Regions from separate parts of the Desulforamulus aquiferis genome, predicted to be linked through region 1. Evidence: riboswitches for the same ligand, from Rfam matches in the RefSeq annotation. Region 1 holds a riboswitch; each other region holds the start of a gene.
What was found. Region 1 has a riboswitch for molybdenum cofactor ahead of P6N53_RS09850 (hypothetical protein). Riboswitches for the same ligand answer to the same signal wherever they lie in the genome.

Region 1 (4,346 bases):
TAAAGAAGGTAAAAATCTATAAAATTTGAGGAGGATCCAAGATGAAACGTTTTTCAACCCTAATTGTCCTGCTATTATCCTTTATGTTGCTTATGGCAGGTTGCCAGCAGGCCCCCAAAGAGGAAGGCAATAGTGAAGGTGCTAAGGAGCCGGCCATAAAAGATGTAATACTGGCCACCACAACCAGCACCCAGGACAGCGGCTTACTGGACGTTTTGAAGCCAGAATTTGAAAAGCAAACCGGCTACAACTTAAAGATCATTGCTGTTGGAACAGGCGCTGCCCTTAAGATGGGTGAAAAGGGTGAAGCAGACGTATTACTGGTTCATGCACCGGAGGACGAAAAGGTATTGGTAGATAGTGGAGTAGGTATAAATTACTCCCTGGTAATGCACAATGACTTTATTATAGTAGGCCCCGAAAATGATCCTGCAGGAATCAAAGAAACAAATACCACTGCAGAGGCCATTAAGAAAATTTATGATAGTGAAGCAATCTTTGTTTCCCGTGGTGATGACTCAGGTACCCATAAAAAGGAATTAGGGCTATGGAAGGAAGCTTCCCTTGATCCCAAAGGTCAAAAATGGTACCAGGAATCCGGCACCGGCATGGGTCAAACCCTTAATATCGCATCAGAAAAGCTTGGCTATACCCTTACAGATCGGGCTACCTATCTGGCACAAAAGAATAATGTAAAGCTGGATATCCTGCTTGAAGGTGACCAGTCCCTTCTCAATATTTATCACGTAATGAATGTTAACCCTGAAAAGTTTGACAAGGTTAACGCCGAGGGCGGCAAAGCCTTTGTTGACTTCATGGTAGCCAAAGAAACTCAAGATATTATTGGTAATTTTGGAGTAGATAAATTTGGCAGCCCTCTTTTCTTCCCTGATGCAGGTAAAGACAAATAGTGATGCAATTCTACCTCCCGGTCAACTTAGTCCGGGAGGTTATCTAATTTAGAGAAAAAAATTCCGGGATTACATCCCGGTGAAATCCAAGCAGGCAAGTTTATAAATTATTTTTAAAACCCCTTAATGAGTTTTGCTTAACTTGTCTTTCTGCACTTTTAGCATGTCTTTTTAGCCCTATTAACTCAAGGTCATGTTGTTTACATGCCACATATAGCTCCTCCCGAGGATAGACCACAGAATCAAGATAAGTACGAAGCAATCTATTTATTATAAGCTGGCGCTTTTCTAAGATACTCTCCCCCGTTAAATAATAGAAAACAACAATAACTGCTCGGGAATTAGTTCTCCTTTCCTCCCTCACCAGCCAGCCTTCATCAGCCATATTTGATAGCTCCATATATGTATCAAATACCTTATCACTAAATCCACCTAGGGCTTGGCTGATATTTTTAATCTGCCATTCTTCCCCGTCAAAACGACCAATAACTTCTCCAGGGCAAAAATAACATAAAAGTTTTCCTTTTTTACGCTGCAAAACAACCCCACCTTTCAAAAAGAAAAAGCTGAATAATGCACTTAAAGAAAAGCAGCATTATCCAGCCTAGTATGCCCAGGTAGATAATTCTCCTTTCCAATGGGAGGCCAGCCGGTTTCCCTGCTAACCCTAAACGGCCGGTAAACCCTGGCTAAAGCTTTAGGTTTAAAGGCTCGGAGAAACATTTAAAATTATAAAGCCGCACATAGTGCGGCCAGAGAAGGACATAGTAAATAATCCTACCCTCCTTTCCGCACGGGAGGCTTACCCGTTTCCAGATAAACCCTATCGGCCAAGTGAACCATGGTACTCTCTACCTTAGGTTCAGTGGCTCGGAGGATTAAATTTAGTTCTTAAAATATATATTCAACAACATACCGGAAATTCCTCTGTAACCTTTTGATATTTCTGATATATTATTGATTTCTGCCCAATTAAGAAGTATAAGGCTGAATACCTATGCTGGAATAATCTTTGTTAACTTGTTTAAGGTCTTTAATCGATATTTTCCCTTCGACCAACCAATCAAATTTAAGCAGCCGTAGTCCTGGCTAATGCTAAAAATGTTATCTATGGGTACACCTAGGATGTGACATATAATTACACGGTTAACCCCTGCATGTCCTGTAATTAGGATATTACCATCGGTATTTTCCATGATATATTGAAATTTATTTAATACCCTTTCAGATAATTGTCTAAAGTTCTCTCCTCCTGGAGGACGGAAGTTTGCTATATCCTTACCCCTTTGTATAAATTCCTTTGGAAACTTGCGGCGTATTTCTTCAAAATATAGCCCTTCCCATTCACCAAGGGATATTTCCTTCAACTCCTGATGAAGAATAGGTGTAAGGTTATGTTTATCAGCAATTATCTCTGCCGTTTGACGAGCGCGACGTAAATCACTGGAACAGATATGATTAAAACGGATACAGCTTAGCTCTTCCCTTAATCGGTTCGCTTGCATAACTCCTTCTTGGCTGATAGGTAAATCAATCTGACCTATAAATCTTTTGCCGCCTTTTGACTCTATCGCCCCATGTCGGATTAAATAAATATATCTTTGTTCCATTTAAAAACCCCTCAAAACTTATAAAATTATTTTTTCTAATGGAAGAGAAATGGCTTTTTCTATCTCACGCTTAATATTTTCTGCTTGGCTCAACCTTCTTGTGACTGCTTCTAAGGCGAGTGGTTCTGAGGCATACTTATGACTAGTCTCCCTAAGTCTTTGCTCTAAGGATATAATTTTATCATCTTTAACCAATTTATCAGCTAGGTATACAATTGAAGCTTCACTAAAGACCCGCTCGCTATTTACAGGTAGATCCATATGAATGGCAACAATCTCCGCAACCTCCGGGTAGCCTAACCTCCTCAAGCGCTCTGCCCCAACCTGGGCATGATTTTTTTCACCCCTTGCTAGATCGTGTAATAGGGCAGCAGACAAGACTAGCCCATGATTAAGGGTGTAGCCTGCCCCTGCTAAAGAATTTGCTATCCTTTCTGCCACCTGGGCAACGGTTTGGCAATGGCGTAGTACCTGCTCAGGAACCTCCCAATTATCAAGTAGCCTATGGCACTCATGTACAGACGGGATAACATAGCCGCTGACACTTTCACGGACCCTTTGATAGTCCAGAGGTGTATCCATATCTTGAAGAACCCCCTGGTCTTCCACCTCAATATCCAACACATCTGCCTCATATTCTTGCAGCAAAGACCTCAGCCCCCCTTCTTTGTCCCAGGATAGTATAGTGTCTTTATAAGCAGTTGAGATAAGTGGCGGGTGTCCACGCTCACCATTTAAACATGGGTATATAATTCCGGCAGAATTGCCGCGGTAAGCTGCTATAAGGGCTGTAATAGTTTTAGGGAGAACCAGGGGTATATCCCCTGGTAGAAAAAAGAAAGCTTCAATGGACGGTTCAATTATCCTTATCCCGGCCTTAACTGACGAGAACATTCCTTCGTAGTAATTGTTATTAGCAACAATATTAACTTTTAAAGGCTTTAGAATTGGCAGAAGTTCATTGGACTTATATCCAACCACTACATTTATGTTATTTATGCCGGCTGACTCAAACATCCTCACAGACTTTTCAATTACCGAAGTATTGCCTAGAGGTAATAGTGGCTTAAAAGACCCCATGCGCGAAGAAAACCCTGCTGCTAAAATGATGGCCGCAATGTTTTCTGTGTTTTTCATTAGCTTAGACCCGCACGAATTTTGATTAATTCTGCTGCAATGCTTACTGCAATTTCTTCCGGGGTCTCGGCAGCAATTTCTAAGCCTATTGGGCAGTAGACCCTTTTAAGATCCTGCTCAGTAAAGCCTTCCGACAGAAGGGAACGATAAAGGGTATCCCTCTTCCTCACACTACCAATCATACCGATGTAGCTGGCATTTGTCTTGAGGGCCTGGGCAAGGACAGTCTTGTCATGGGCATGGCCTCTGGTGACAATTACCAAATAGCTGTCCGGGTCAAATTTAAAGTCAGCAAATGCCTGTCCAAAGCTTTCTACAACCAGCACCTCGTCGGCTGTAGCAAAACGTTCGCGATTAGCAAATTCCCTTCGATCATCTATTACAACCGTTCTAAAATCTATCAAACCTGTCAATAAACCCAGTTTTTGAGATACATGACCTGCTCCGAAAATATATACCGTGCCATAGGTACTGATTGGTTCCACCAGGAATCGTTGATTATCAAAGGTCAATACCTGGGGGTATCTGCCCTTGGCCTGACCAGCAAATGATTCTAACAACTCATCTGGCCAAGAATATTCACTGCCATGGAAGGATCCGTCACTTTGAACTAAAAAGGATTGATTATTTTCCCATAAATAATTGGAGATAGGGGTTACCAAAACAGCTTTTTTCCTCTGTTCTATAG
Region 2 (4,346 bases), on a different contig from region 1:
TCTAGACTGCTGTCCCCCATACTTCTTGTGTTTCTGTCTTTTAGTGCAATTTTTTTATTCTTGCCCCCTTCCTGCTAACCTAAGGCACAGAATAAATGTCGCTTTCTAAGGTTGAATTGGTATTTTTAACCTTGCTATTTAAAAGTAAGTATAATGCTTCTGAGAAAGCGTGTCAATAACAATGCGTTTCCAAGAACTGTATTAATTATAAAATATTTCTGAGAAGGAATGTGTATGACTATTTCTGATAGATTTAAGCAGCTCAGGGAGACCCTTGGTTTAACCCAAACCCTTATGGCCAAAGATTTAGGTATAGATAGAAGCCACGTTGGCAATATCGAAAGTGCTTCTAAGAAAGCATCCGAATCATTAATTAAACATGTATGTGTTAGGTATGGTGTTTCAGAGTCATGGCTAAATTCTGGGGATGGAGAAATGTTCATATCTCCAGAAGAAAGAGTCCAGAAGCTTATTGAACAATTAGACACTCAACCATCAATTAGTTCCTATTACAAATTTTTAGCAGATAATAACCTGCCCCTACAAGCTTATTTACCAGATCACCTCCAGGCTCAGGCTTACTTGTTAGAGCAAAGAAAAGAGTCCATTAGGGAAGAATTTGAGGCACGGTTAGTAAGCAGAATAAGTCAAACTACCGATACCACCACTAAAAGCGAAGGCAGCACCCTGTCGATAATTAAACATGATCAAATATCTGACACGGACCTAAAAGAGCTTGAAGATATGAAAAAAACTTTGGCAGACCTTTTCAACGCCAGTCCTTCTTTTAGGGAATGGGCAAAAATACAGTTTAAGTATGCCTTTCCAGAAGCAGTTGTTGCCCAGGCTAGAATTCAATTACTGAATAAGATATCCAACGACAAGCTTAAGTAAATTTCAAAACAAAACAAAAAAGACCTAATGGTTAGGTCCTAATAATTTGTAATTAATTAACTTGTTTAAGCCTCCTGTGTAGTTCTTTACACTAGAGGCTTGTTTTATGATTCCGCTAATACTTTTTATTCCTCTTTTAATTAATTGTCTGTTCTTCTCCTCTAAATACTATCTATTTATATTTTGCCTTAGTATATGTACCAAACTATTTAATGTGATATAAAAATCCTTTGTTAAAGGTTTTATTGACGCGTTACAAACCAGCTCGTTAGTTACATTAGTAATATTATTATTTAATACATTGTTATCCATCATCGAGGCCATATCTGCAATGACTAAAGACAGAGTTAAAATAGCTTCTTCTTCACTAATCTCTGTTGTCATTATGTCACCTCCGACCACTTGGCAATAAATTTCAATCTCAAGCAAGGAATATTCCTTCCTATACTTGTCCAAAACCGTCCAGTATACGACTGTCCACGCCCTTACATAAAAGAAAAAAGGTCAGTTAGTGCTCCCTTTTAAAGGCAACACTAAACCAACCCTGTATTATAGGTGGAATAATGCTCTCCTTTCCAAAGGGAGGCTAACCCGTTTCCCGGTTAACCCTAAACGGCCATAAAACCATAACATAATGTTTTAGGTAGTAAGGCTCGGAGAACGCTCTATAATTAATAAAAACCGCACTGGTGTGCGGTTTTTGGCATGGCTAATAAGACTTACCATCCTTTCCACACGGGAGGCTCATCCGTTTCCAGTTGAACCCTAACGGCCAGAGAACCATTATCTTTTATTACAGGTCCTAAGGCTTGGAGGTAATAATTTTCATCCGTACTGGGTTAATTTTTTGATTAACTCTGAAGATTAAAATAACCTTGTACTTATTATGCCAAAAAGGTTTATATCTATCAATTCAATTATAATTATTTATTATAAAAATTACCAACAGATTTTGACTAAAATTGACAACGTATATAACATAAAACAGCAACATCTACAATCTGTGATTTTATCTGGTTTATATTGTGAATAAAACTCAAACAAAGTTCCAAAAATAAAATAAGTATCCCAATCAAAATCGGAGGTTTTTCATGAAAGTAGCCATAATAGGTGCTGGTGTGGCAGGTCTTGCCGCAGGGATAGTACTGGAGAAAAACGGAATTGTCCCAGATATCTATGAGCAGAATTTATTTATTGCTGACCATTACTCCCATATTGGTGTTTTATTTAATATGGCATACCGGGGCATTACAGCTCAACCGATAAAATATATAAAAAAACTGCTAGCAGTAGAGATATCTCCCCTGGAAACCATAACTGAACTAATTATTAATAGTAAAAATTCCCAAGCAACAATTTCTAACGAAACTATTGGCCATAGTTTTATAATCGGCCAAGAACCAATATCCCTAGGAAATCAACTTTTAAGTAATATTAAAAAATCAAAAATCTTTTATGAGCAAAGACAGTCTATTGATAATTTATCCCACAAATATGATTATGTAATAGTTGCAAACGGTAGTAGAAGTGAAGATTATATTGCAGATAAGTATTTAGAAGGTTGGAAACAGTACCTGGTAGCTTACACCAGGGTAGCTAAATTACATGGCAGCTTCAAAAAAAATACAGCCATTGTCTGGGGAAATAAAGGGATATTGAAGGATGGGTACGGATTTTTAGCCCCTTTCAGTTCCCAAATAGCCTCATTATACGTTACTGTCCCCCATGTTCGGAATTGGGACGAGTTTAATCAATGCTGGACAGGTTTCTTTGCTAAAGAGAACCTCCTTGAAAATACAACTCTTCTTGGAACATATGAGAGGACACACGTGGCGGCAGATTCAGAGGGTAAGCAATGGAGAAACTGCCTTTTTGTTGGGGATCAAGGCGGCTTCTTAGACCCTTTTTTGGGTCTTGGAGCTGCAACTGCAATGGCCACAGGAGCCATGGCAGCCTATGCTATTATTAAAAATAGGGATTATAATAAATTAGTGCAGAAATATAAAAGGATCATAAACATAATGAGTAACTATAGAAACTTTTATGACACCATAGATGATGATACCTTTGATACTATAGTCCGGTCTGAAGACAACCCGGTCTTAAGTAAGCTTGTATATGGCACTAATATTGATTGGCTAAAATATGGTTCTATTGCCTTTGCTCCTTTTCTAAAGCATAAAGATTCCCCCAATTTTCATGAAACCTATTCCTCACCAAAGTAAGCTTACCTCATGGGTTTATTCATGCTCAAGATGATGGTTTTCTTTATGTGGTATCAGTGAGTGAGGCTTCTCCAAACCATGGGCTTCCATTAATTCTCGGTTGCTCATGATTTCCCTGGGAATTCCATCTGCCGAAATAGTTCCTCCGTCAAGCAAGATAACCCGGTTGCAAACCTCCAAGATAAATTCCAGGTCATGGGAGGCTATGAGCATTGTTTCCCTAGTGGTTGATTTCAAGAAATTAATTAACCTCCTCCGAAAGCGAATATCCAGGTTGGAAGTTGGTTCATCATAGATAACCATCCTTGGACGCATAGCCAGTACCCCGGCAATCGCCACCAAACGTTTTTCTCCCCCAGACAGATGGTGTGGGGGGCGCTGGGCAAGATCCCCAATGCCAGTGATCTTGAAAGCCTCCTTTACCCTCTCCTCTACTTCACTCCTGTCCAAACCCAAATTCTGGGGACCGAAGGAAACATCGTCCTGTACAGAAGGGCAGAAGAGCTGGTCGTTCTGATTTTGAAATATCATGCCCAATTCTGGTCGAAACTCACCTGTTTTTACCTGCTTTCCAAACAATTGAATATCGCCCGAAGTTGGCATAATAACTCCACAGCACAGCATAAATAAAGTTGTCTTCCCTGCACCATTGGGTCCGATAACCCCAACCCTTTCCCCTTCCAGGATCTCAAGGTCTAAGCCCTTTAATACCGGAGGCCTACCGTGATAATGATACGTAAGCCCCACAGTCTGTAGAGCCTTGCCTGAGGAAATCATAGAATCCGGCAATATCTTGTGAATTGCCATTAGATCAATACCTCCAGTATATCCTTTAATAAAAGCTGGACTGCCACAAAGGAGGCTGCCACCAGCAGTGATGCCACTAAACCAGCTAGTCCTCTCTGATAGGAGGCCTGGAAATCTTCCCGGTAAGAAACAGTCTGACCGTAACCCCTCATAATCATGGCCTTAAAAACTCGATCCGACTGCTCATAGCTGCGAACAAGTATGGTACCAGCTAGAGATGACAAAGTACCCATACTTTTTTTACCTCCTCGAAAGCCCCTCAAGCCCATGGCAGTCTGCATGGTTTTAAAGTCAGCGCCTATGTCAAAAAGATATCTATAAGCAAAAAGTGTCATATCAGCCAGTAATGGAGGCAAACCAAGGGAGCGCATTGCCTTAACAGTGGTAATAAATGGTGTGGTCCCAAATAAGACTATGCCA
Region 3 (4,346 bases), on a different contig from region 1:
TCCATCATTGGCCAAGTCGGCAAAGGGCTTAAAGCCCAGGGCACCGGTATTCAGCTCATCATCAGCGGGAGTTTCCATATCACCAAAGATATGATCAAAATGGAAGGTCATTTCTATATCTGCAGTGCCGCCTTCCTGCAGCACTCCTTTACGCTCATCCCCCACATAGTCTCCACCTGTATATTTATACTCAGTCTCATACTTAAGTACAAAGTCGATGGTTTTATCATCCTTTACTGCTTGACCTACAATGACAAGGGAATAGCCTTTGGCCGGGCCATCCATTGCCCTGGTCATTTTCCAGGATATGGCGTTATAGTGGCCAATGGGGGCTTCCTGAGATTCACCTGCCAGCACCGGTGGTGCATCCTCATCTCCTTCTGCCAGGTCTACCGTAAGGCTTCCAGCCAGAGCTACCTTTTCCTTGGCAGTGATCTCCCCTCCATTATGGGCATCATAGGGTGGTTCTGCCTGGTAAGCGGTTATCTCGGATAAATTAACGTAAACATGATCAAAGGTGAGTGCCCAGCCATCCTTTGAGATAAATCCCTCACGGATGAAATCCTCACCATTGGCTATGAACTGTAAGGTTCCTACTTTTTTCCCGGCAGGCTGTTCCTTGGATTCCCCTTGACTGTTGGAATTGCTGCACCCGGTTACTGCCAGCAAGATAATTATAAATACCAATGTGATTATATTTTTTCTAAACATTATTTTCCTCCTATTCTAAAGGTGTATCTTTCTTAGAAATTTGTATTTATACCTTAAAGAATATGTACATGCATGATGCTATTAAGCTTCAGATTTGTGTGCTGTTTGCTGCTCATCTACATAGGTAACAGATAGCTCAGCATAAAAGACACCCTTTTGCACTTGTATCATTTGATGCATTTGTCTTAACTTTGCCAAAACACCCCGAACCACTATTATTTCTAAACATTGATGGTGATTTATGTGAACATGCATGGTCGAAATTATTTCATGGTGATAATCGTGTTGTAATTCTAAAAGATAATTAGTTAAGCCAACGAAATGATGATTATACATAATAACGATAGTCCCGGCAACCATATTAGTTGACTGAAGATGATTCGGATCTATTAATGATTTGCGAACCAAATCACGGATAGCCTCTGATCGACTATCATACCCCCGCTCGGAAATTAATTTATCAAATTGTTCAATTAAATCCTGGGGCATAGAAACCCCAAACCGGGTCAACACCTCCTTGCTTGGCAATCCCCATCCCTCCGTCTGTGTTACTAATTACTAAAAATATAACACGATCCAAGGAGGAGATAAAGCATTTTATATCTTCATTTACATATTTATCAGAATATACCATTTAGTATAATTATCTTCTAGTAATTGCTTATTAATAAAGCCCTATGGAGTAAACCATAGGGCTAGGTCAAGAAACAAACTAGTTCATTTTATTTACCTTTCAACTTCAATACCACTACTTTTTCCCTGGTCATTTCCTCTATGGCATAACGTGGCCCTTCTTTCCCGGTTCCACTCTCTTTCCAACCGCCATAGGGCATAAGATCCGCTCGGAATGCTGATACATCATTGATTATAACCCCGCCGCACTCTAATTCTTCTGCACAGCGGCTAGCTATATCCAAGGAGTTGGTAAAAACACCTGCCTGCAAACCATAGTTAGAATCATTAGCCATAGCAAGGGCTTCGTCAATTGTATTGTACGATACTACATTAAACACAGGGGCAAAGAGCTCCTGACAACTACATTTCATCTTAGGATGAACATTTGTTAAAATAGTAGGTTCTAGAAAGGGGCCATTCCTCTTCCCCCCTACCAATATCTTTGCACCTTCAGTTACTGCTTCTTGAAGCCAGCCTTCAACCCTGATAGCTTCTTTTTCATTTATCATTGGCCCAATATCAGTCGTGGGATCTAAAGGATCCCCAACCTTTAAAGTTTTAGCAAGAGCTGCCGCCTGCTGGCAAAAATCATTATAAATAGAATTATGAACATAAACTCGCTGAACCGAGATACAAACTTGTCCTGCATTGGCAAAGGCAGAGCGGGTGCATGCTTCGACAGCTACCATTAAATCTGCATCACCATGAACAATTGTTGGTGAATTAGACCCCAGCTCCAAGGAAACAGGCCTTAGTCCAACCGAATTTTTAAGTTTTAATCCCACGGAAGTACTGCCGGTAAAACTATAGAAATCAATTCTTTGGTCCTTTGCTAAAGCATCTCCCACCACTGAACCAGGTCCCATCACCATGTTAAGATATCCCTTAGGTAGTCCGGATTCTAAAAATATTTCGCATAGTTTTGCTCCAAAGATTGGTGTGGTACTGGCAGGTTTGTATACAACAGCATTTCCTGCAGCAATAGCAGGACCAATTTTATGACAAGTTAGATTTGCAGGAAAGTTAAAGGGAGTTATCGCACAAACCACACCTAAAGGTTGCCTTATAGTCCAGGCGCGACGATTTTCATTACCAGGTGAACTGGAGATAGGAATTATCTCACCATGGATACGTTTACTCTCTTCTGCAGAAATCAATAGGGTTTGAGCAGCCCTGGATACTTCCATCCTTGCTTCTCTTATAGTTTTGCCAACTTCAAGGGAAAGGGTAAGGGCCATTTCTTCTTGTCTCTCCATTAGCAGTTCACTGGCCCTTTTTAAAATATCATACCGCCGATAAGGAGCTATCTTCTCACGTTTAAAGGCCCTTTGGGCAGACGTGACGGCTTGCTCCACTTCCTTCAGACCAGCCACATAAATTTCTGCCACAGGTTCCCCATTTGCTTTATTTAAGACTTTCTCTGTTTGATCAGATTCAACCCACTGCCCGTTAATAAATAGCTTAATTTTCGGAATCAATTTACATACCCCCATGTCAATTTATATTAAATCTAGAAAAAAGGGTTAGATAGCACCACTTTGGAAAGCAGCACTAACCAACCCTCTGTAATGGCAGGTGGTATCATACTCTCCTTTCCAAAGGGAGGCTAACCCGTTTCCCGGTTAACCCTAAACGGCCATAAAACCATAGCGCAAGACCTATAGGCAATATGGCTCGGAGAACATAATAAATCTATTCTATTAATAAATTACAATATCCTTTTTCTTGTGTCGAATTTTTGTAGGTCTTTGAAGCTTTTATAAAATGCACACATTACACTACAATTTAAACCTAACAAAGAAGGTTGTTCCCTCTTCACCTGTTTTAATATCTATTATTGCATTATGCCGGGAAGCAATACTATAGCATATTCCAAGCCCCAATCCAGTCCCTTCCGTTTTGGTAGTGAAGAATGGCGTGCCTAATTTCTCCAATACCTCTCCAGTAATACCCTCCCCCTGGTCCTGAATCCCAAGGACCACACAATTATCTTCCCTGCTGGTTATGATTTTTAAGCGCTTGCCCCGCCCCATTGATTCCAGGCCATTTCGGCAAAGGTTTAAGATCAATTGACGTATTTCTTTACTATCTAATAGTATGTCTGGAATTTCGTGCAATTCACTTTCCACATACTTATCCTGACCAACTGCATCTGCTTGAATTAGGGGTAAGATGGTCTCCACAATGGTGTTTAGGTTTTGCATTTCGAGTTCCTCTGATTTACTCTTGGTCATGGAAAGATATTCTGTAATGATGGAGTTGGTACGATCAAGCTCTTCAATCATCAATTCAAAATAATCATTAAACTTAGAGCATTCATCCTTACCTCGCAGCATCTGCAGAAATCCCCTCACGGTTGTCAAGGGATTACGAACTTCATGGCTTATGCCGGCAGCCATCTGACCGATAAGATTTAAATAGCTTAGTCTGGAAATCTCCTTTTGGTATTTCTTTTTCTCAGTAATATTTTTTATAAAGACAGAGATTCCATCATCATATGGAAAGGCACGAATTTCATAGTAAGCATCTTCATAGACAGAAGTCATCTCAAATTGTACAGGTATCCGTTCTGTCATAGCCTTATGATATTCCTTATATAGTTTCGAATTTAGGGACTTTGGAAATAGCTGCCATATACTCTTACCCAACACTTCTTCTCTTTTTTTATTAAGGGCTAAACATTGATGTTTATTTACATAGGTAAACTGCCCTTCTCTATCTAAAGCAAAAAAACCTTCGGTGATACCATCAAGAATATTAAACATTTTCTGGTTTGTTTGCTTCAGCTGTTTCTCTAATACTTTTCTTTCTGATATATCAACCATTGAGCCTACAATGTGCTCGTCTCCGCCAAGTTCGATTAACGCAGTTGATAATATCACAGTAGCCCTTTCTCCTGACTTTTTTCGTATATCAATTTCTATACTATCAGCTTGTCCCTGCTTCTTTAACATACTAAG

Region 2: it holds a riboswitch for molybdenum cofactor, as region 1 does, so the genes downstream of both, P6N53_RS06050 (hypothetical protein) here and P6N53_RS09850 (hypothetical protein) in region 1, are expected to answer to the same signal.
Region 3: it holds a riboswitch for molybdenum cofactor, as region 1 does, so the genes downstream of both, P6N53_RS06090 (aldehyde dehydrogenase family protein) here and P6N53_RS09850 (hypothetical protein) in region 1, are expected to answer to the same signal.

What each region holds. Positions count from the first base shown of each region.
Region 1 is NZ_JARPTC010000014.1:34,592-38,937, forward strand. It holds gene P6N53_RS09845 (ABC transporter substrate-binding protein) at 42-911, shown strand; gene P6N53_RS09850 (hypothetical protein) at 1,012-1,449, opposite strand; molybdenum cofactor riboswitch at 1,523-1,640, opposite strand; molybdenum cofactor riboswitch at 1,678-1,799, opposite strand; gene cobC (alpha-ribazole phosphatase) at 1,907-2,521, opposite strand; gene P6N53_RS09860 (DVU_1551 family NTP transferase) at 2,540-3,658, opposite strand; gene P6N53_RS09865 (XdhC family aldehyde oxidoreductase maturation factor) at 3,658-4,346, opposite strand, start outside.
Region 2 is NZ_JARPTC010000007.1:136,538-140,883, forward strand. It holds gene P6N53_RS06045 (helix-turn-helix domain-containing protein) at 235-894, shown strand; gene P6N53_RS06050 (hypothetical protein) at 1,063-1,278, opposite strand; molybdenum cofactor riboswitch at 1,447-1,565, opposite strand; molybdenum cofactor riboswitch at 1,603-1,721, opposite strand; gene P6N53_RS06055 (geranylgeranyl reductase family protein) at 1,986-3,119, shown strand; gene P6N53_RS06060 (energy-coupling factor ABC transporter ATP-binding protein) at 3,135-3,926, opposite strand; gene cbiQ (cobalt ECF transporter T component CbiQ) at 3,926-4,346, opposite strand, start outside.
Region 3 is NZ_JARPTC010000007.1:142,534-146,879, forward strand. It holds gene P6N53_RS06080 (DUF4382 domain-containing protein) at 1-711, opposite strand, end outside; gene nikR (nickel-responsive transcriptional regulator NikR) at 793-1,239, opposite strand; gene P6N53_RS06090 (aldehyde dehydrogenase family protein) at 1,434-2,864, opposite strand; molybdenum cofactor riboswitch at 2,959-3,078, opposite strand; gene P6N53_RS06095 (PAS domain S-box protein) at 3,165-4,346, opposite strand, start outside.